Regions from separate parts of the Pseudarthrobacter sp. ATCC 49987 genome, predicted to be linked through region 2. Evidence: predicted binding sites of a transcription regulator. Region 2 holds the regulator's gene; the other holds the start of a gene.

Region 1 (10,002 bases), 910 kb from region 2:
GACGGGCAGAGCTCGGGGGAGCTGGGCCTGCGCCCCGCCATGACCGTCCGCACGGTCGTTGCGCACTGCAAGGATGTGCCTGCCGGCCAGGGCGTCTCCTACGGGCTGAACTACCGCACCGGCGGTGTCAGCACGCTGGGGCTGATCCCGCTGGGCTACGCCGACGGCGTCCCGCGGATCGCCACCGGCGGACCGGTCCGGGTCGACGGCGTGAACTACCCCGTGGTGGGACGCATCGCGATGGACCAGATGGTCATCGACCTGGGTCCGCTCAGTGTGGCGGCCGGCGGGCGCAGCGTCCTCGGCGCCGAGGCGGTGCTGTTCGGCAACGGTGACGACGGCGGCCCCACCGCAGAGGACTGGGCCCGTGCGGCCGGGACCAACAACTATGAGATCGTCACGCGGATCAGTCCCAGGGTGCCGCGCCGCTACATCAATGAAGAACCCGCACGCGACGGGTCGCGGCCGTGAGCGCGCCAGCCTGGGAACGGACCCTGGACGTCCGGACCGCCGACGAAACCCACGCCCTTGCGGCCGTCCTCGGCGCCCAGCTCAGGGCCGGCGACCTGCTGGTCCTCACCGGCGAGCTCGGAGCGGGAAAGACCACCTTCACCCAGGGCCTCGGGGAGGGCCTGGGGGTCCGCGCCGGGATCATCTCGCCGACCTTCGTGCTGGTCCGCATCCACCCCAACCTGCCCGACGGCCCCCGGCCGGGCGGCCCGGACCTGGTGCACGTTGACGCCTACCGGCTGGGTTCGGCCTCGGAAATCGACGACATCGACCTGGAAAACACCATGGACAGCGCGGTGACGGTCGTGGAATGGGGCCGCGGCCGGGTGGAGCACCTGAGCGAGAGCCGGCTCGAGGTGGACCTGGTCCGCAGCCTGGGCGGCACCCCCGGCACCCCCGGCGCAGCTGCCGCAACCGGCGACGGCGATGGCGACGGCGATGGCGACGGCGCCGCTGCCGCCTCCGCCGCACCCGAAACCGCCACCCTCTCGCCGGGAACCCTCGATTTCGACACCGGGGACGACGACGAACCCCGCACGATCGTGATCCGCGGTTTCGGTCCCCGCTGGCTGGATCCCCCCGTCCTGCCCGCGAGGACCGCAACCACGCCCGCGCCCCTTACCCCGGAAGGGAACTGATGCTGATCCTTGCCATCGACACCTCGGCCGTGGCCAGCGCCGCGCTCGTTTCCGATGACACCCCGGAATCCGTCGTGGCGAGCTTTGCCACCGAGGACACCCGGAGCCACGCCGAAGTACTGGCGCCGGGAATCGCGGCGCTCCTGGCCGAGGCCGGCCTCACCGGCGCGGACGTCGACGCCGTCGTCACCGGGGTGGGGCCCGGCCCCTTCACCGGCCTGCGCTCGGGGATCGTCACGGCCCGCACCCTCTCGTTCGTCTGGGGCAAACCTCTCTACGGCCTCATGAGCCTGGACGCCATCGCCTTGGAGGTGGCGGAGTCCACGGACGCGGCGCCCGAGTTCATCGTCGCCACCGATGCCCGGCGCAAAGAGGTCTACTGGGCCCGGTATGCCCTCAGCACTGGCCAGCTGCCCCAGCTGCTGGACGGCCCGCACGTCGGCTTCGCCGCGGAACTTCCCGAGCTTCCGGTCTACGGCGCCGGCGCCGGCCTGTATGCCGACGTCGTCAAGGCCGTCCCGGAATTCAGCTCCCGCCAGCCGGAGGCCCTCTCGCTGGGCCAGTTCGCCCTCGCACGGCTCGCGGCAGGGGAACAGCTGCTCGATTCCACCCCGCTCTACCTGCGCGAGTCCGACGCCCAGGTCCCCGGCCCGCGGAAGCGGGCGCTGTGAACACGGGGTCCGCAGGACCGAACACAGGACAGAATGCAGGACCGGCGGGGCTTCCCGGCGGTGTGACACTCCGGGACATGACCGCTGCGGACATCCCCGCGGTGCATGAGCTGGAGTGCCGGCTGTTCCCGGTGGACGCCTGGCCCATGCAGATGTTCGTCGCCGAGCTGGCGCAGGCCGACACCCGGCGCTACCTCGTGGCCGAGCGTGCCGGTCAGATCGTCGGCTACGCCGGGCTGATGTGCATCGAGCCGATCGCGGATGTCCAGACCATCGCCGTCGTGCCGGAGCAGGAAGGCAAGGGGATAGGGTCGGCGCTCCTCACCGAACTCATCCGGGAAAGCCGGCAGCGGCGTGCCGAGGACGTGCTCCTGGAGGTCCGGGCCGACAACCCCCGCGCCCAGCAGCTCTACCGCCGCTACGGATTCGAACAGATCCACGTCCGGCCCCGCTACTACCGCGACGGCGTCGACGCGCTGATCATGCGGCTCCGGCTCGGCACCACCCACCCCCACACCGCGCCCAGGGAAGCAGACCACCCATGAACAGCACCCAGCACGCCCGGCCGCTGGTCCTGGGCATCGAATCCTCCTGCGACGAGACCGGCGTCGGGATTGTCCGCGGGACGCAGCTGCTGACAAATACTGTGTCCTCCTCCATGGACGAACACGTCCGCTTCGGCGGCGTCATTCCCGAGATCGCCTCCCGCGCCCACCTGGACGCCTTCGTCCCCACCCTCCGCGAGGCGCTGGCCGAGGCCGGGGTGACGCTGGAGGACATCGACGCGATCTCCGTCACGTCCGGTCCAGGGCTGGCGGGAGCACTGATGGTGGGTGTCTGCGCGGCCAAGGCGCTCGCCGTTGCCACCGGCAAACCGCTCTACGCCATCAACCACCTCGTGGCGCACGTGGGCGTCGGGTTGCTCCAGACGGACGACGGCGGCCCGGCCTTCGCCGGCACCCCGCGGGCGAACGCCCTGCCGGAAAACTTGGGCGCCCTGCTGGTCTCCGGCGGCCACACCGAAATCCTGCGGATCCGGAACATCACCGGAGACGTTGAGCTGCTCGGGTCCACCATCGACGATGCCGCCGGAGAGGCCTACGACAAGGTGGCGCGGCTCCTGGGCCTGGGCTATCCGGGCGGCCCGGCCATCGACAAGCTGGCACGCACCGGCAACGCCAAGGCGATCCGCTTCCCGCGCGGCCTGAGCCAGCCCAAATACATGGGGACCGCGGACGAACCCGGCCCGCACCGCTACGACTGGTCATTCAGCGGACTCAAGACCGCCGTCGCGCGCTGCGTGGAGCAATTCGAGGCCCGCGGCGAGACGGTGCCGGTGGCGGACATCGCCGCAGCCTTCCAGGAGGCTGTAGTGGACATCATTACGTCCAAAGCGGTGCTCGCCTGCCGGGAGAACGGCATCACCGAACTGCTGCTGGGCGGCGGCGTGGCAGCGAATTCACGGCTGCGCCAGCTCACAGAACAGCGCTGCAGCGCCGCCGGGATCCGGCTGACCGTCCCGCCGCTGGCCCTGTGCACGGACAACGGCGCCATGGTCGCTGCCCTCGGCGCCCAGCTCGTGATGGCCGGGATCGCGCCAAGCGGCATCGGCTTCGCACCGGATTCCTCGATGCCGGTCACTACCGTCTCGGCCTGAGGCGGTCCGCGTCGCTGGCCCAAGTAGCTGGCAGTTGCGGCCGTTTTGGGGGCTGAAAACGGCCTTTGCTGCCAGTCAGATGGGCGCGCCTCGCGGAAGCAGAGGCGTGTCCTAGGCTTCGGGGCCCTTGCGCATCTGCTGGACCAGATCCAGTACGACGGCGCGCAGGTCGCCGCCGTGCTCTGCCGCCACGCGCCGCTGCCGCTGGTACCCGGCGCCGCGCTCGATGATCTTCAGGACGTCAGCCAACTCTGCAACGCAGTCCAGTTTGACGGCGACGGGTCCAAGCCGCGCGACCGTCTCGCGGATGTGGTCCGTGACGAGCTGTTCGTTGCCCTCGGCGTCGAGGATGATGATGGCGTCCAGCCCGTAGCGGGCGGCACGCCACTTGTTCTCCTGCACATGCCAGGGCGGCATGGTGGGGATGGTGCCGCCGTTGTCCAGCGTCGTGGAGAACTCGTCGACGAGGCACTGGGTCAGGGCGGCGATGGCGCCGACTTCCTCGAGCGTGGCCAGACCGTCGCAGATGCGCATCTCGATGGTGCCGAAATGCGGGACGGGCCGGATGTCCCAGCGGATTTCGGAGAGTGAATCGATCACGCCGGTGGTGAACATGTCCTGGGCGTAGGACTCGAAGTCCTCCCAGGTGGCGAACTGGAACGGGAGGCCGGCGGTGGGCAGTTGCTGGAACATCAGGGCCCGCTGGGAGGCGTAACCGGTGTCCTCGCCGCCCCAGAACGGGCTGGAGGCGGAGAGCGCCTGGAAGTGCGGGAAATAGTCCACCAGGCCGTCCAGCACGGGAAGGACCTTGTCCCGGCTGTCCAGGCCGACATGCACGTGGACGCCGTAGATCACCATCTGGCGGCCCCACCACTGGGTGCGGTCAATGAGCTTGGCGTAACGCTCCTTGTCCGTCACTGGCTGCAGCTGCGGGGGGCTGAAGGGGTGGCTGCCGGCGCAGAAGATTTCGACGCCCATCGGATCGGTGACGTCACGGACGGCGGCGAGGGAGCTGCTCAGGTCCGCTTTCGCTTCCGCCACGGTGTTGCAGATCCCGGTGACCAGCTCCACCGTGTTCAACAGCAACTCCTGCTTGATGTGCGGGTGCTCGTCGTCCTCGTTCAGCTCGGGATGCCTCGCAGCGACACCGCGGAGGACCTCTTTGGCCACGGAGGCCAGTTCCCCGGTTTCCGCATCCACGAGGGCGAGTTCCCATTCCACACCAAGAGTTGATTGCCTGGATGAAGCGAAATCAATCTTCATGTGGTCCCTTCATTGTTTGGCTGTCCGTTTCCTGCCGGCGGCCAGCGTCATGGGCGGATTTGCCGGACAGTTGGCGGGGCAACGGTGGCTCAAGTCTAGTGCAGGAGCGGCATCGGCCCGGCGGAAGGATTGCTGCAAGAACGTGAAAGTGTTCACAAAAGTACCCGGGATCGCGGCGCTGCGCGGGGGCGCCCGCCGTCGCGGCCGGCCTGGCGTTTAATGGAGGGGTGCCCATCCTGAATAAAGACATGACCCTGTGCATCTCGCTCTCGGCCCGGCCGAGCAACAACGGGACGCGCTTCCATAACCACCTGTACGAACAACTTGGCCTGAACTGGATCTACAAGGCCTTCGCCCCCACGGACCTTGCCCAGGCTATCGCAGGCGTGCGTGGCCTGGGAATCCGCGGCTGCGCCGTGTCCATGCCCTACAAGGAAGACGTCATTGCGCTTGTGGATGTGATGGACCCGTCCGCGAAAGCCATCGACTCGGTCAACACAATCGTCAACGACGGCGGCACGCTCACCGCGTACAACACCGACTACACGGCGATCGAGCAGTTGCTGCAGCGCAACGCCGTGCCGACTGACTACTCGGTGCTGCTGAAGGGTGCCGGCGGTATGGCCAAGGCCACCGCCGCTGCCCTGCGCGATGCCGGGTTCCGGAACGTCACCGTGGTCGCTCGCAACGAGGAGGCGGGACGGGCGCTCGCCGGGCTCTACGGTTTCGCCTGGCGCGCCGACGTCGATTCATCCGGCGCGGTGGCGGCCGACATGCTCATCAACGTGACGCCTATTGGTATGGCAGGGGGTACGGCAGGCAGCCCCGACGCCGGCTCGCTGTCCTTCCCGCAGCAGGCCATCGACGCCGCAAAGGTGGTCTTCGACGTCGTCGCGTTGCCGGCCGAGACCCCACTCATCAAGGCCGCACGCGCGGCCGGCAAAGCCGTCATCACCGGCGCGGAGGTGGCGACCATCCAGGCGCTGGAGCAGTTTGTGCTCTACACGGGGATCCGGCCCACGGACGAGCAGGTCCGGGCAGCCGAGGAGTTTATGCGCGCCCAGTAGCGCACTGCGGCTCCGGGCCAGGGAAACCAGCCCTAGACCGGCGCCACCGAAATGGCCACCCGCTCGTCCCCGATCCGGGTGAGGACCAGGGTGGCCGTTTCTTTGCCGACGCCTTTCCCTCCGGTCTTCCCGCCCGTTTTCCCTCCGGTCTTCCCTCCCGGGAGGAGCTGTTTGCGCAGCTCCTCCGGGGTGACGGAAGTGCCGCGCTTCTTGATATCCAGCACGCCGATGCCCTGGTCCTTGACCCACGCCTTGAGGGCCTTGACGTTGTAGGGCATCACATCCAGGACCTTGTAGGCCCGGGCGAAGGGGGTGTCCCGCAGTTCCGGGGCGCAGATGTAGGCGATGTGCTCGTCCACGAGGTGCCCGCCCAGCTGCAGGGCGACGTCGGCCACGAGTCCGGCGCGGATGACGGCGCCGTCGGGCTCGTAGAGGTACCCCTCCACCGGGCCCACCGGGGCGGCCGGGCCGCCGTCGAAGTCCTCGGCGCTGGTGAGCTCCGCTGCGCCCGCGGGCCCGAGCAGGAGGGCCGCGCGCCGGATCCCGGGCCGCCGGACAGCGTTGAACCACAGCGCCACTTCGGTGACGTCCCCGCCCACCGACACCCACTGGGCTTCGCAATCCCCGGGCACTGAGTCGTGCGGCATGCCCGGGCCCATCTTGACGCCCACGGCGAGCCCGGCGCCGGCCAGGGACTCGACGAAGGACAGCGGCGGGGAAAAGTCCTCCGGGTCCCAGAGCCGCTTCGTGCCCGAGGTGGAGGTGGTGCGGCGCGCCGGGTCCAGCCAGACGCCGTCGATTCCGTCGAGGGAAACCGTCGTGGCATCGGAATGGACCACCGTGGCGTTCCGGAACGGGATCAGGTTCATCGTGGCGCAGGCCGCCGTCGTCTCGTCCCTTTCCACGGCCGTGACCGTGATGTCCAGCGAGGCGAGTGCCATGGCATCGGCGCCGAGGCCGCAGCCGAGATCCGCCACATGCTGCGCGCCGGCCTCCGCGAAACGCTGCGCGTGCCGGGCCGCCACGGTGAGCCGGGTGGCCTGTTCCAGGCCCGCCTGGGTGAAGATCATCTGCCGGGCGAACTCGCCGAACTTGGCCTCGGCCCTGGTCCGCAGCCGGGACTGGGTGAGTACGGCGGAGACGAGTTCGGGGGAGTGGCCGGCCTTCCGGAGGGAGGCGTTGAGGCGGAGCGCCTCCTCCTCCCGGTACGGGCCGAGCGACGCCAGCAACTCCCAGCCCTCGGGGTTCAGCAGCGGTGCGATCTGGTCCTGCGGTGCGTCAGCCATGGGATCAAGCCTAGTTCAGCGCGTCGTGGGGGCCTTGCGCCCGATAGGCTTGACGGCATGGACGACAGCGGCACAGCAGACAGCGGCACGGATGCAGGATACCCGGAAGGCGACGCCGCCCGGCCGGATGCCGACGGCGGCCGTCCCGCCCGCCACGGACTCGCCCGCTATGCCCGCCCGGCGCTGGTCGCGGGCATTGCCATCGCCGTCGTGTGCGCGGCGCTGCTGGTCATCATCTTCTTCCTGGACTCCTTCAACGCCACCGTGTATTCCGTCGGCGGCAAGGACGTCACCGATGCCACCGACGAGGCCAAGGCCATCCGCGAGAACTACGCTGCGGTCCGCGCCGGCGGCATTGCCTTCCTGGTCACCGGCGCTGCCCTTGCAGCGGCGGGCGGACTCGTGCTGTACCGGCACCGGAACGACCCCGGAGCCCGCGGCGAGGACAACGGCGAGGACGTGGACTTCGAGGACCTCGGCGGACAGTAGCCAGCCGCGGTGCAGCGTTCACCCATGACGAATTTCTGGCACTCGCCTTGACCGAGTGCTAACTCCTTACATAGAGTCGTCATTAGCACTCTCCCTAGGCGGGTGCTAACACCTGAAGCTTTATCAGCCAGGCTGCTGCCGGCACCGCGACGACGGTCTGTATGCCTTGGCCCCACAGCTTTAATGTCCACGAATTTGCTGACGAAAAGGAGAGGTCATTGTCGGTCTCTATTAAGCCTCTTGAGGATCGTATTGTTGTCCGCCCGCTCGAAGCCGAGCAGACCACGGCTTCCGGCCTGGTTATCCCGGACTCCGCGCAGGAAAAGCCGCAGGAAGGCGAAGTTGTTGCAGTAGGCCCCGGCCGCTTTGACGACAACGGCAACCGCGTTCCGATCGACGTCACCGTCGGCGACGTTGTTATCTACTCCAAGTACGGCGGAACTGAAGTCAAGACCGGCGGCACCGAGTACCTCGTGCTCTCCGCCCGCGACGTTCTGGCGATCGTCGTAAAGTAACTCTCTTGGACCCCGCGCCGCAGATCCTTTTCAGACGGGTCAGCTGCGCGGGGTTCTGTCTTTGAAAGGACAAAACCATGGCAAAGCAGCTTGCGTTTAACGACGCTGCCCGCCGGTCGCTTGAAGCCGGCATCGATAAGCTCGCCAACACGGTCAAGGTGACGCTTGGCCCCCGCGGCCGCAACGTCGTGCTGGACAAGAAGTGGGGCGCCCCCACGATCACCAACGATGGTGTCACCATCGCCCGCGAAGTCGAACTCGACGATCCCTACGAAAACCTTGGCGCGCAGCTTGCCAAGGAGGTCGCCACCAAGACCAACGATGTTGCCGGTGACGGCACCACCACGGCTACCGTCCTGGCTCAGGCGCTGGTCAAGGAAGGCCTCCGCAACGTGGCGGCAGGTGCAGCCCCGGGCGAAATCAAGCGCGGCATCGAGGTCTCTGTTGAGGCCGTCGCAGCCCGGCTGCTCGAAAACGCCCGTCCGGTCGCCGGCGACCAGGTCGCCAACGTCGCAGCCATCTCCGCGCAGAGCGACGAGATCGGCGAGCTTCTGGCCGAGGCCTTCGGCAAAGTCGGCAAGGATGGTGTGATCACCATTGAGGAATCCTCCACCACGCAGACCGAACTGGTCCTCACCGAGGGCATGCAGTTCGACAAGGGCTACCTGTCCCCGTACTTCGTCACCGACGCGGAACGCCAGGAAGCAGTGCTCGAAGACGCACTGATCCTGATCAACCAGGGCAAGATTTCCTCGGTCCAGGACTTCCTGCCGCTGCTGGAAAAGGCGCTGCAGAGCTCCAAGCCGCTCTTCATCATCGCCGAGGACGTCGAGGGCGAGGCACTGTCCACGCTCATCGTCAACCGCATCCGTGGCACCCTGAACGTTGTCGCCGTCAAGGCACCGGGCTTCGGCGACCGCCGCAAGGCCATGCTGCAGGACATCGCCACCCTCACGGGCGCACAGGTTGTCTCGCCGGAACTGGGCCTCAGCCTGGACACGGTCGGCCTTGAGGTGCTCGGTACCGCCCGGCGCATCACGGTCACCAAGGACAACACCACCATCGTTGACGGCGCCGGTTCGGCAGAGGACGTTGCAGCCCGGGTTTCCCAGCTGCGCGCCGAGCTGACCCGCACCGATTCCGACTGGGACAAGGAAAAGCTGCAGGAACGCCTGGCCAAGCTGGCCGGCGGCATCGGCGTGATCAAGGTCGGCGCAGCCACCGAGGTCGAGCTCAAGGAAAAGAAGCACCGCATCGAGGACGCCGTGTCCTCGACCCGCGCTGCCCTTGAAGAAGGCATCGTCGCCGGCGGTGGCGCCGCCCTCATCCACGCCCTCAAGGCGCTCGACGAGGACCCCGCCGTCAAGGCCCTCGAAGGTGACGCGGCTGCTGCTGTCGGCATCGTCCGCCGGGCACTGACCCAGCCGCTGCGCTGGATCGCCCAGAACGCAGGCTTCGACGGCTACGTCGTCGTCGCCAAGGTGGCCGAATCCGCCAACAACCAGGGCTTCAACGCCAAGACCGGCGAATACGAAGACCTGATCGCTGCCGGCGTCATCGACCCCGTAAAGGTGACGCGCGCGGCCCTCCGCAACGCGGCTTCCATCGCGGCGCTGGTGCTCACCACGGAAACCCTCGTGGTCGAAAAGCCTGTCGACGAAGACCAGCACGCAGGCCACCAGCACTAAGGTTCACGGCGGCGCCTACGCGGGTGCCGAAGCTACACCAGGACCAGCACAATAAAAGACCGGACCAGCACCAGCTGGTCCGGTCTTTTATTGTTCGCCCCCCGCTGGCCCCTTCGGCGTGGATCAGCCCCCGGACCGTGTGGCCTTCCGCCGCAGCCGCAGTGCGGCGCCCCGCGGAGGGCGCTTGGTGACGAGCCGGTAGAAGATCAGCACGGCAA
Region 2 (9,938 bases):
CCGCAACAGATCCGGCCATCATCCGGAACTTCTGCATCATTGCGCACATTGACCACGGCAAATCCACACTGGCCGACCGGATGCTCCAGTACACCGGCGTTGTCCAGTCCCGTGACATGAAGGCCCAGTACCTGGACCGCATGGACATTGAGCGCGAACGCGGCATCACCATCAAGTCCCAGGCAGTCCGTATGCCCTGGGAGCTCGACGGCATCAGCTACGCGCTGAACATGATCGACACTCCCGGACACGTCGACTTCACCTACGAGGTCTCCCGCTCGCTCGCGGCCTGCGAAGGCGCGGTGCTGCTCGTGGACGCGGCCCAGGGCATCGAGGCGCAGACCCTCGCCAACCTCTACCTGGCGATGGAAAACAACCTCACGATCATTCCGGTCCTGAATAAAATCGACCTCCCGGCCGCCCAGCCCGAAAAGTACGCCGCGGAACTCGCCAACCTGATCGGCGGCGACCCCGACGACGTGCTCCGCGTCTCCGGCAAGACCGGCATGGGCGTCGAGGTTCTGCTGGACAAGATCGTCCGCGACCTGCCGGCCCCCGTGGGCGACCCCAACGCGCCCGCCCGGGCCATGATCTTCGACTCCGTCTACGACACCTACCGCGGTGTGGTCACCTACGTCCGCGTGGTCGACGGCATGCTGCACCCCCGCGAACGCATCCAGATGATGTCCACCCGTGCCACGCACGAACTCCTCGAGATCGGTGTCAGCTCCCCGGAGCCCACCCCCTCCAAGGGCCTCGGCGTCGGCGAAGTGGGCTACCTCATCACCGGTGTCAAGGACGTCCGCCTGTCCAAGGTGGGCGACACCGTCACCAACCTGGCCAAGCCCGCCACGGAATCCCTCCCCGGCTATGCCGATGCCAAGCCGATGGTGTTCTCCGGCCTGTATCCCCTGGACGGCACGGACTATCCGGTGCTCCGCGATGCACTCGAGAAACTGATGCTCAACGACGCTGCGCTGGTCTATGAGCCCGAGACGTCCGCGGCGCTGGGCTTCGGCTTCCGGGTCGGATTCCTGGGCCTGCTGCACCTGGAAATCACCCGTGAGCGGCTCGAACGCGAATACAACCTGGACCTGATCTCCACCGCCCCGAACGTGGAATACGAGGTGACGCTGGAGGACAAGAAGGTCGTCCACGTCACGAACCCCAGCGAATACCCAAGCGGCAAAATCGCTGAGGTCCGCGAGCCGATGGTCTCCGCCACCATCCTTGCGCCGAACGAGTTTGTCGGCGCCATCATGGAGCTGTGCCAAAGCCGGCGCGGCGTCATGGGCGGCATGGACTATCTCTCGGAGGACCGGGTGGAAATCCGGTACCGCCTGCCGCTGGCCGAAATCGTCTTCGACTTCTTCGACATCCTCAAATCCAAGACCCGCGGCTACGGCTCGCTGGACTGGAAGGCCGACGGCGAGCAGGTGGCCGACCTGGTCAAGGTGGACATCATGCTCCAGGGCGAGCAGGTGGATGCCTTCTCTGCCATCACCCACCGGGACAAGGCCTACGCCTACGGTGTGATGATGACGGGCAAGCTGCGCGAACTGATTCCCCGCCAGCAGTTCGAGGTCCCCATCCAGGCGGCCATCGGCTCCCGGATCATCGCCCGCGAGAGCATCCGGGCCATCCGCAAGGATGTCCTGGCCAAGTGCTACGGCGGTGACATCACCCGGAAGCGCAAACTGCTGGAGAAGCAGAAGGAAGGCAAGAAGCGCATGAAGATGGTGGGACGCGTCGAGGTCCCGCAGGAAGCCTTCATCGCCGCCCTCACCACGGACGAATCCAAGGACAAGGCCAAGAAGTAACGGTGCCGGAAATGACTGTTGCTGTTCTCCAGGCGGGCCCGGCCGGTGCCTAGCGCCCTGCCGCTGGGCGACCCGGCGCCGCCGGACGGACTGCTGCCCGGCCAGGCGCTGGAGGGCGCCGCGGCCCGCGCCTTTGGGCTGTACGTGCATATCCCGTTCTGTGCCGTGCGCTGCGGCTACTGCGATTTCAACACCTACACCGCCACGGAGCTTGGCGGCGGGGCCTCGCAGGACGCCTACGCCGGCACCGCCATCGCCGAAGTAGGCTTCGCAGCGGCGGTCCTGACGAACAGCGGCCTGCCGGCACGCCCGCTCAGCACGGTCTTTTTCGGCGGCGGAACACCCACTCTGCTCCCGGCTGAGGACCTGGCCCGCATTCTCACCACCGCCATCGGAGCGTGGGGCCTCGAGCCGGGCGCCGAGGTCACCACGGAGGCGAACCCGGACTCGGTCACGCCCGAATCCCTGCAGCTGCTCGCCGACGCCGGTTTCACCAGGGTGTCCTTCGGCATGCAGTCGGCGGTGCCGCATGTCCTCAAGGTGCTGGACCGCACCCACACCCCCAGCCGGGTGCCCCAGGCCGTCGGGTGGGCCAGGGAGGCCGGCCTCGACGTCAGCCTCGACCTGATCTACGGAACGCCGGGGGAGTCGCTGGCGGACTGGCGCTACTCGCTGGAGACTGCCCTGTCGTACCAACCAGACCACATCAGCGCCTATGCGCTGATCGTCGAGGAAGGCACCAAGCTTGCCGCGCAGATCCGCCGCGGCGAGGTGCCGGGAATCGACGACGACGACCACGCGGCCAAATACGAACTCGCCGACGGACTCATCTCCGCCGCGGGGCTGTCCTGGTACGAGGTCAGCAACTGGTCCCGCAGCCCGGAGCAGGCCTGCCGCCACAACCTCGCCTACTGGCGGGGCGACGACTGGTGGGGGATCGGCCCCGGCGCCCACTCCCACGTGGGCGGCGTGCGCTGGTGGAACGTCAAGCACCCCACCGCCTATGCCAACCGCCTGGGTTCCGGGCTCTCGCCTGCCGCCGGCCGGGAGACCCTTGACTCCGGGACCCGGAACGTCGAGCGCGTCATGCTCGAAGCCCGGCTGAACTCGGGGCTGGAAATAGCCAGCCTGGGCGGACTGGGGGACACCGGACGGCACGCCGTCGCCGGACTCATCGCGGACGGCCTCGTTGACCCCGTGGCGGCCTTCCGCGGCACCCTCGTCCTGACGCTCAAGGGCCGGCTGCTCGCGGACGCCGTGGTCCGCAGGATCCTGCCGGACTGACCCCGCCTGCCGGACTGACGTGACCCGGCCCCGGCAGGGCAGCTCAGGGCAGGAGCTGCCGCGCTACTTGATCCAGCGGAGGTTGAACTCGTAGCGGTGCGGCTGGCCGCGGTTGACGTGGATGCCGGCCGCGACCGAGAAGCACGTCACGGCAATCCAGATGACCGTGGCTAGAACGGCGAAGATGTTGCCCACCACTGGCACGAAGACCAGCAGGTTGCACAGCACGGCAGCAACCGTGGGGGGCAGCGTGAAGTTGAGGGCTTCCTTGGACTCCTGCGCCGTGAACGGGCCGCGGTCCTTGAAGATCAGGTAAATCAGCAGCGAGGGAACACAGCCCAGGATGCCGCCGAAGTGGGCCAGCGTGGCCCACTGCCGGTCCTCGTTCGCCGTGAGCGGCAGCGCATTTGCGGGAACGCCATGGTACGGGGGCTGGCCATGGCCGGCCTGGTTGCCGTTGTGTTCGCGTGCGTCATCTGCCACGGTGTCGTCCTTCGGATTGCGGGTGGTGCGTTGGTGACTGCAGGTGCCAGGGCTGCGCCGGGAGCGCAGCCGCCGTACCAAGAATACTTGCTCGGGCGCGGAATCACGGATCGGCCCGCTGGCGCGGACGCCCGGCAACCCCGGTCAGGGAACGGTGAGGAAGTCGATGACCTCTTCCACCCGGCCCAGCAGGGAGGGCTCAAGATCGGCATAGTTGCGGACCGCGCCGAGAAGCTTCTGCCAGCCCAGGCCGATGTCCTCCTTGGTGCTGTGCGGCCAGCCGAAGGCCGTCAGGATCCCGGTCTTCCAGTCCACGCCGCGGGGGATCACCGGCCACTTCTCGATTCCGAGGACGGCGGGCCGGATCGCCTGCCAGACGTCCACGTAGGGGTGGCCGACGATCAGGACGTTCCCGGCCGCGCCGGGGTAGGCCATCACAGCCGCGGCGATCCTGGATTCCTTGGAGTCGGGCACCAGGTGGTCCACCAGCACGCCCAGCCGGCGCCCGGGTCCGGGCCGGAAAGCCGCCACCGCGCCGGCGAGGTCGTCAATGCCGTGCAGAGGCTCGACGACGATGCCCTCCACCCGGAGGTCGTCACCCCAGACCTTCTCGACGAGTTCGGCGTCGTGCTTTCCTTCCACCCAGATCCGGCTCGCTTTGGCGACCTGGGCGCGCTGGCCCTCCACCCGGACGGAGCCGGACGCTGTTCTGGTGCCAGCGGCGGCTGCGGCGGACCGGGGCGCCGGCGGCAAGAGCCGGATCGGCTGGCCCTCCAGCAGGAAGCCGAAACCGAGGCGGAAGGACCGGGACTTGCCGCGGCGGTCTTCAAGGGCCACCACATGCATCCCGCCGGACTTCTCCACGCGGGTGACGGCACCCACCCAACCGGACTGCACATCTTCGAGCACCATTCCGCGCTCCACGGGCACTTCAGGCAGCTGGGCCTTGGCGGGGGCGGACAGGTCCTGGGGGCCCCAGTTCTGGTACGACATCGGATACACACTGCTTTGCGCTCGGTTTGCTGCTGCGGGCTGTGCCCCAAAACACGCGCCCCGGGAGGAACGCCCGGAGCGAACTCAATGCTAACAAAGCGGCGACTCATATTAGACTGGTTAGCACTTAGGCATGTCGAGTGCTAACCGCTGCGTGTCCGGACACTGCGTGTCCGGAGCGGCTGGCGGGCGGCGGCACCGGATGCGGGACAGTCGATAGGAGGTGGAGCGTGAGCGAACCGCGCAAACTCGAAGTGCTGCGCGCCATCGTGGAGGACTATGTCCATTCGCGGGAACCCGTCGGCTCCAAAGCGCTCGTGGAGCGGCACCAGCTCGGCGTGTCCAGCGCCACGATCCGCAATGACATGGCGGCCCTGGAAGATGAGGGCCTCATCACGGCTCCACACACCAGCGCCGGCCGCATCCCCACCGACAAGGGCTACCGGCTGTTCGTGGACCAGATTTCGGCGGTCAAGCCACTTTCGCCGGCGGAACGCCGCGCCATCCAGGCCCTGCTGGAAGGCTCCGACGACCTCGACGACGTCCTGGACCGGACGGTGCGGCTGCTTTCCCAGCTGACCAACCAGGTCGCCGTCGTGCAGTACCCGCATCTCAGCCGGGCCGAGGTGCGGCACATCGAATTCGTCCTGCTCGCCCCCCGCAAGGTGCTCGCCGTGCTCATCGCGGACACCGGCAAGGTGGAACAACGGGTGATCGACGTGGGGCAGGACCTTCAGGACGAGGCCCTGTCCGAACTGCGCACCCGCTTCCTCGGCAGCCTCACGGGGACGCCGCTGAACCTGCTGCCGCAGTCCCTGCAGTCCCTGATCGGCAGCTGCCCGCCGGCGCGGCGCAACGCCGCCCAGGCGTTGGCCCGAGGCCTCGAGGCCCTGGCCGCCAGCAGCCGCGAGGAGCGGATGGTCATGGCCGGAACCGCCAACCTGGCCCGCTCCAACGTCGACTTCCCGCTGACCATCGGCCCGGTCCTGGAAGCCCTCGAGGAACAGGTGGTCATGCTCCGCCTGCTGAGCGACATGGCCGCAGACCCACGGGGCGTCACGGTCAGCATCGGCCGGGAAAATCCCTACGACGGGCTCGCCGAGGCCTCTGTGGTGGCCACCGGCTACGGACCGGACGCGACGGCGAAAGTCGGGGTGCTGGGTCCCACCCGGATGGACTATCCGACCACCATGGCCGCCGTCCGGGCGGTCGCACGCTACCTTTCAAGGATTCTCGGCCCCTGACGGGCCGCGTCCACCCGCAACCGCCCGGCCCGAAGGGCCGACATAGACTTCTTGCCCGCAACAGGCAGTGCCCCACCGGCAGTACAAAAAGGAAGAGATACACACTTTGAGCAGCCATTACGACGTTCTTGGAGTCTCCCGCGAAGCCACGGGAGAAGAGATCAAGAAGGCTTACCGCAAGCTGGCGCGCAACCTCCACCCGGACGTGAACCCCGGGGATGACGCCTCCGACCGCTTCAAGGCCGTCACGCACGCCTACGAGGTGCTGTCCGATCCGCAGAAGCGCCGGATCTACGACACCACCGGCAACGAGAACGGCACCGACAATGGCTTCGGCGGCGGCAGCTACTCCGGCCAGGGCTTCGCGTTCCAGGACATCTTCGAGACCTTCTTCGGCGCCGGCGGCCAGGCCGGACCGGCGTCCCGGGTCCGCCGCGGCCAGGACGCCCTCATCAGCGTCCGGATCGACCTCCGCGACGCCGTCTTCGGCGTCAACAAGAAACTCGAAGTCGACACCGCCGTCACGTGCCCCACCTGTGAGGGCTCGTGCTGCCGCGAGGGCAGCCACCCGGAACGCTGCGACATCTGCGGCGGCTCCGGCCAGGTCCAGCGCGCCGTGCGTTCCATCCTCGGCCAGGTCATGACCACGGCACCCTGCGGGTCCTGCGAGGGCTTCGGTACCGTCATCAATGATCCATGCAACGAATGCGCTGGCCAGGGCCGCATCCGCAGCCGGCGCACCCTGACGGTCAAGGTCCCCGCCGGCGTCGCCACCGGCACCCGCATCCAGCTCTCCGGGCAGGGTGAGGCAGGCCCCGCCGGCGGCCCCGCAGGCGACCTCTACGTGGAGATCCGGGTCAACACCGACGCCACCTACGTCCGCGACGGCGACGACCTGCACGCCAGCCTCAACATCCCCATGACGGCCGCCGCACTCGGCACCGAGCTCACCCTCGACACCTTCGACGGCCAGCAGGAGATCGATGTGAAGGCCGGCACCCAGTCCGGCGAGGTCATCACGCTCCGCGGACTCGGCGTCACCCACCTGCGCGGCTACGGCCGTGGCGACCTCAAGGTCCATCTCCAGGTCGACACCCCCGCCAAGCTCGACGCCGCCCAGGAGGATCTGCTCCGCCAGCTCGCGAAGCTGCGCGGCGAACAGTTCACCGAAGGAAAACTCGCCGCGAGCGGCGGGGTCTTCGCGAAGCTCCGGGACCGGCTCGGCAACCTGTAGCGGTGAGTAACCCGGTCTTTTTCACTGCCCCCGGCACCCTGGACGGGCTGGCCCCCGGGTCCGCCTTCGTCCTTGACGGACCCGAGGCCCGCCATGCGGTCACGGTAAGGCGTCTTGGTGTGGGGGAGGCCGTCGACATCGCCGACGGCGCCGGGAAGCGGCTGACCGGCACCGTGTCCGCCGTCGCGCCCGGCGAGCTGACGGTGGAATGCTCCGGGCTGTCCGAGGAGCCCCTGCCGGAGGTCCGGCTGGTCCTGGTCCAGGCCCTCGCGAAAGGCGACCGGGACGAGCTCGCCGCGGAGACAGCCACCGAACTGGGGATCGACGCCGTTGTGCCCTGGCAGGCCGAACGCTCGATTGTCCGCTGGAAGGCCGAACGTGCGGCCAAGGCCCACGCCAAGTGGCAGTCGGTCGTCACGGCGGCGGCCAAGCAGGCACGCCGTGCGTGGATCCCGGAAGTCCGCCCCGCCGTCGACGGCGCCGGCCTGCAGGCGGCAGTGGCCGCCGCGGACCTCGCCATCATCCTGCATGAGGACGCCGTCCGTCCGCTGCGGCAGGTGCTGGAGGCCTGGCACCACTCCGGGGCCCCGGCCGACGGCTCGGGCAGCGACGGCCCGGGTGGGGGGCGCGAGGTGCTGCTGATCGTCGGACCCGAGGGCGGCATCAGCCCGCGGGAAGTCACCAGGCTCTGCGACGCCGGCGCGGTGACAGCCCTGCTGGGGCACCATGTGCTGCGCTCATCCACGGCCGGTCCCGCCGCGACGGTCCTCGCCAGCGACATCCTGGGCCGCTGGTAGCCCGGGTTCAGCCCAAGACGCGATCGGCTGCTCCGTAACGGCCCTTCTGAGGGTTCAGAAGGGCCGCTACGGAGCAGCCGATGCCAAATCCGGCAGGGTTGCCCTATTTGACTGTGAACCCGCGGGTATCAACGTTCAGGTCCTCGGCCGGATTGCCATCCTCAAGCTGGGACACCCGGACCTCATAGCTGCCGGGGCCAAGGTTGACCGACAGGCTGAAGGCTCCCGATTGGCCTGCCTCGGCTGAGGCCGTGACCGTCCCGTTCAGGTACTTCGTCTCGACGCTGCCGTCGAGACGCAGAATCTCCCACCGGAGCTTGCCGCCCGCAGCGGTGCTGCGGCCGGAGATCTTGACCGCACCGTCCGCCATGGAGGTCCCTTCCTGGGGATCGATGATCCACACCGGGGCGACCATCCCTGCGCTGCGGGACGTCGGGGAACCAAGCCGGACGTGGTTGAAAGCGACGTAGTCGGTATGCCCGTCCACCAGCACCACCACCTGGATCTGCTGGCCGGCGTCGATCAGCCCCGCGCTGGCAGCGGCCGCCGTCGCGGTGTAGACGAGCTGCTGCACCGCCCGCTCGGCCATGGCCGGATCCACATTGCTGTTGAAAGCGTCCGCCGACATGTCCACGGTGATGACGTTTTTGCCGGAGATGGAGCTTGCCAGCTTCTTCGGGTTCTGCCAGGGAGTGAAGAAATCAGGATCGAGGGGCTTCTGGGACATCATGACCCGGAGCGCCCGCGTGACGGGGTTGTCCTGTTCCGGGACATCACGGAACTCGCGGTAAAGGAACGTGCTGTCATTGCTCCGGCCGATCCAGTACACCGGCGCCTTGTTGGACGCCTGGGACGTTTCCAGCGGTGCGCTGGTGGTCGGCGCGGATGCCTGGGCAGACAGGGCCTGGGCCGGCGAGCTGGAGTCCGTGATGCCGGGCTGGGGGGTGGCCACGCAGCCGGACAGGGCCAGCGCAGCAGGCAGCACCACCAGCAGCACGGCCCGGCGTGTCCGCCCGCCTGCTGCTGTCTGCCCCATCCCGCGTTGCCTGATGGCCGCCGCCTTCGCTACTCGGTTACTGATTGTCCTGCTGTCCGCTCACCGGCTGAAAAGACGTGGCGGAGGCCGATTTCCAGCATGGCACACGGGCCCGGCGCGAAACCGTGGATTCAGCCAGCGGCCAGGAACTGCAACGGGAACGATATCCGGCTGATACAAAGTTGATACCTAACGTTCCGATCCCCGCTTAGGCAGGACAGGCCAACCGCCGGCCGGCACGGTACACGAGGGCTTCGGCTGGGACAGAGTCCTCTTTGCCTACTCCTCGGGTGCGCCGGACCCAAGCCAGTCAGCTGCCATGGACTTCGGACGGCACGTCATCGCGCTCGTCCGGCAGGAAATCGCGCACCGGAAGGCCACCAGGCGTCCCGCTGGGTGCCGTGGATCCGGCGTCGTCCGACCGGCCCGGCGCGGGCACAACGCCGGATCCGAACGGGCGCCGGGTCCGCCGTGCTGGCGTAAGATGGACGTACCCGTTGCCCCGGCCGCGGACGGCGAGCACCGCCGTCGGGCCGGATCACGGCACAGACCATTTCCGAACTGGAGGGGACCAGAGGCCCGCGGGCCAACACCATGACTGAAGCAGCGAACGGCAAGGCCCGGATCAGCGCCGGAGAGCGCTCCGCAGGTGAATTCCCCCACTCCCTACCAGGGCTGCGGACGGAGGTAGTCCTGTTCGACAGTTCCGATCAGATGGTCCAGTCCCTCGGCAGTCACGACGAGGCCCTGCGCTTCATCGAGACCCAGTTCCCGGCCGTCGACTTCCACGTCCGCGGCAATGAGCTCGCCATCAGCGGACCTGCCGCCGACGTACCGCGGATCATGCGCCTGCTCAACGAGGTCCGGGGCCTCGTCGCCCGGGGCACCATCATCACTCCCGCTGTCCTGCAGCAGCTCGTGTCGATGCTCCGGACCCAGTCCCTGCAGAACCCGGTCGACGTGCTCACCCACAACATACTCTCGAGCCGCGGCAAGACGATCCGGCCAAAGACGCTGAACCAGAAGAACTACGTGGACGCGATTGAC

What was found. The regulator HrcA, encoded in region 2, represses chaperone genes, less so after heat shock. The targets are predictions, from matches to a motif close to TTNGCACTCGNNNNNNNCGAGTGCNAA.
Region 1: a site for HrcA is predicted at 7,617-7,643, ahead of groES (co-chaperone GroES). Genes of this name have one in related genera too.

What each region holds. Positions count from the first base shown of each region.
Region 1 covers NZ_JAABNS010000001.1:722,907-732,908, forward strand. The annotation lists gene alr (alanine racemase) at 1-471, shown strand, start outside; gene tsaE (tRNA (adenosine(37)-N6)-threonylcarbamoyltransferase complex ATPase subunit type 1 TsaE) at 468-1,148, shown strand; gene tsaB (tRNA (adenosine(37)-N6)-threonylcarbamoyltransferase complex dimerization subunit type 1 TsaB) at 1,148-1,819, shown strand; gene rimI (ribosomal protein S18-alanine N-acetyltransferase) at 1,897-2,364, shown strand; gene tsaD (tRNA (adenosine(37)-N6)-threonylcarbamoyltransferase complex transferase subunit TsaD) at 2,361-3,476, shown strand; gene GXK59_RS03485 (glutamate--cysteine ligase) at 3,588-4,739, opposite strand; gene GXK59_RS03490 (shikimate 5-dehydrogenase) at 4,967-5,806, shown strand; gene GXK59_RS03495 (class I SAM-dependent methyltransferase) at 5,839-7,092, opposite strand; gene GXK59_RS03500 (hypothetical protein) at 7,150-7,581, shown strand; gene groES (co-chaperone GroES) at 7,800-8,096, shown strand; gene groL (chaperonin GroEL) at 8,174-9,784, shown strand; gene GXK59_RS03515 (DUF389 domain-containing protein) at 9,908-10,002, opposite strand, start outside.
Region 2 covers NZ_JAABNS010000001.1:1,634,156-1,644,093, forward strand. The annotation lists gene lepA (translation elongation factor 4) at 1-1,820, shown strand, start outside; gene hemW (radical SAM family heme chaperone HemW) at 1,866-3,104, shown strand; gene GXK59_RS07810 (DUF4870 domain-containing protein) at 3,168-3,587, opposite strand; gene GXK59_RS07815 (DUF3097 family protein) at 3,732-4,580, opposite strand; gene hrcA (heat-inducible transcriptional repressor HrcA) at 4,811-5,824, shown strand; gene dnaJ (molecular chaperone DnaJ) at 5,931-7,058, shown strand; gene GXK59_RS07830 (16S rRNA (uracil(1498)-N(3))-methyltransferase) at 7,061-7,855, shown strand; gene GXK59_RS07835 (GerMN domain-containing protein) at 7,959-8,891, opposite strand; gene GXK59_RS07840 (PhoH family protein) at 9,486-9,938, shown strand, end outside.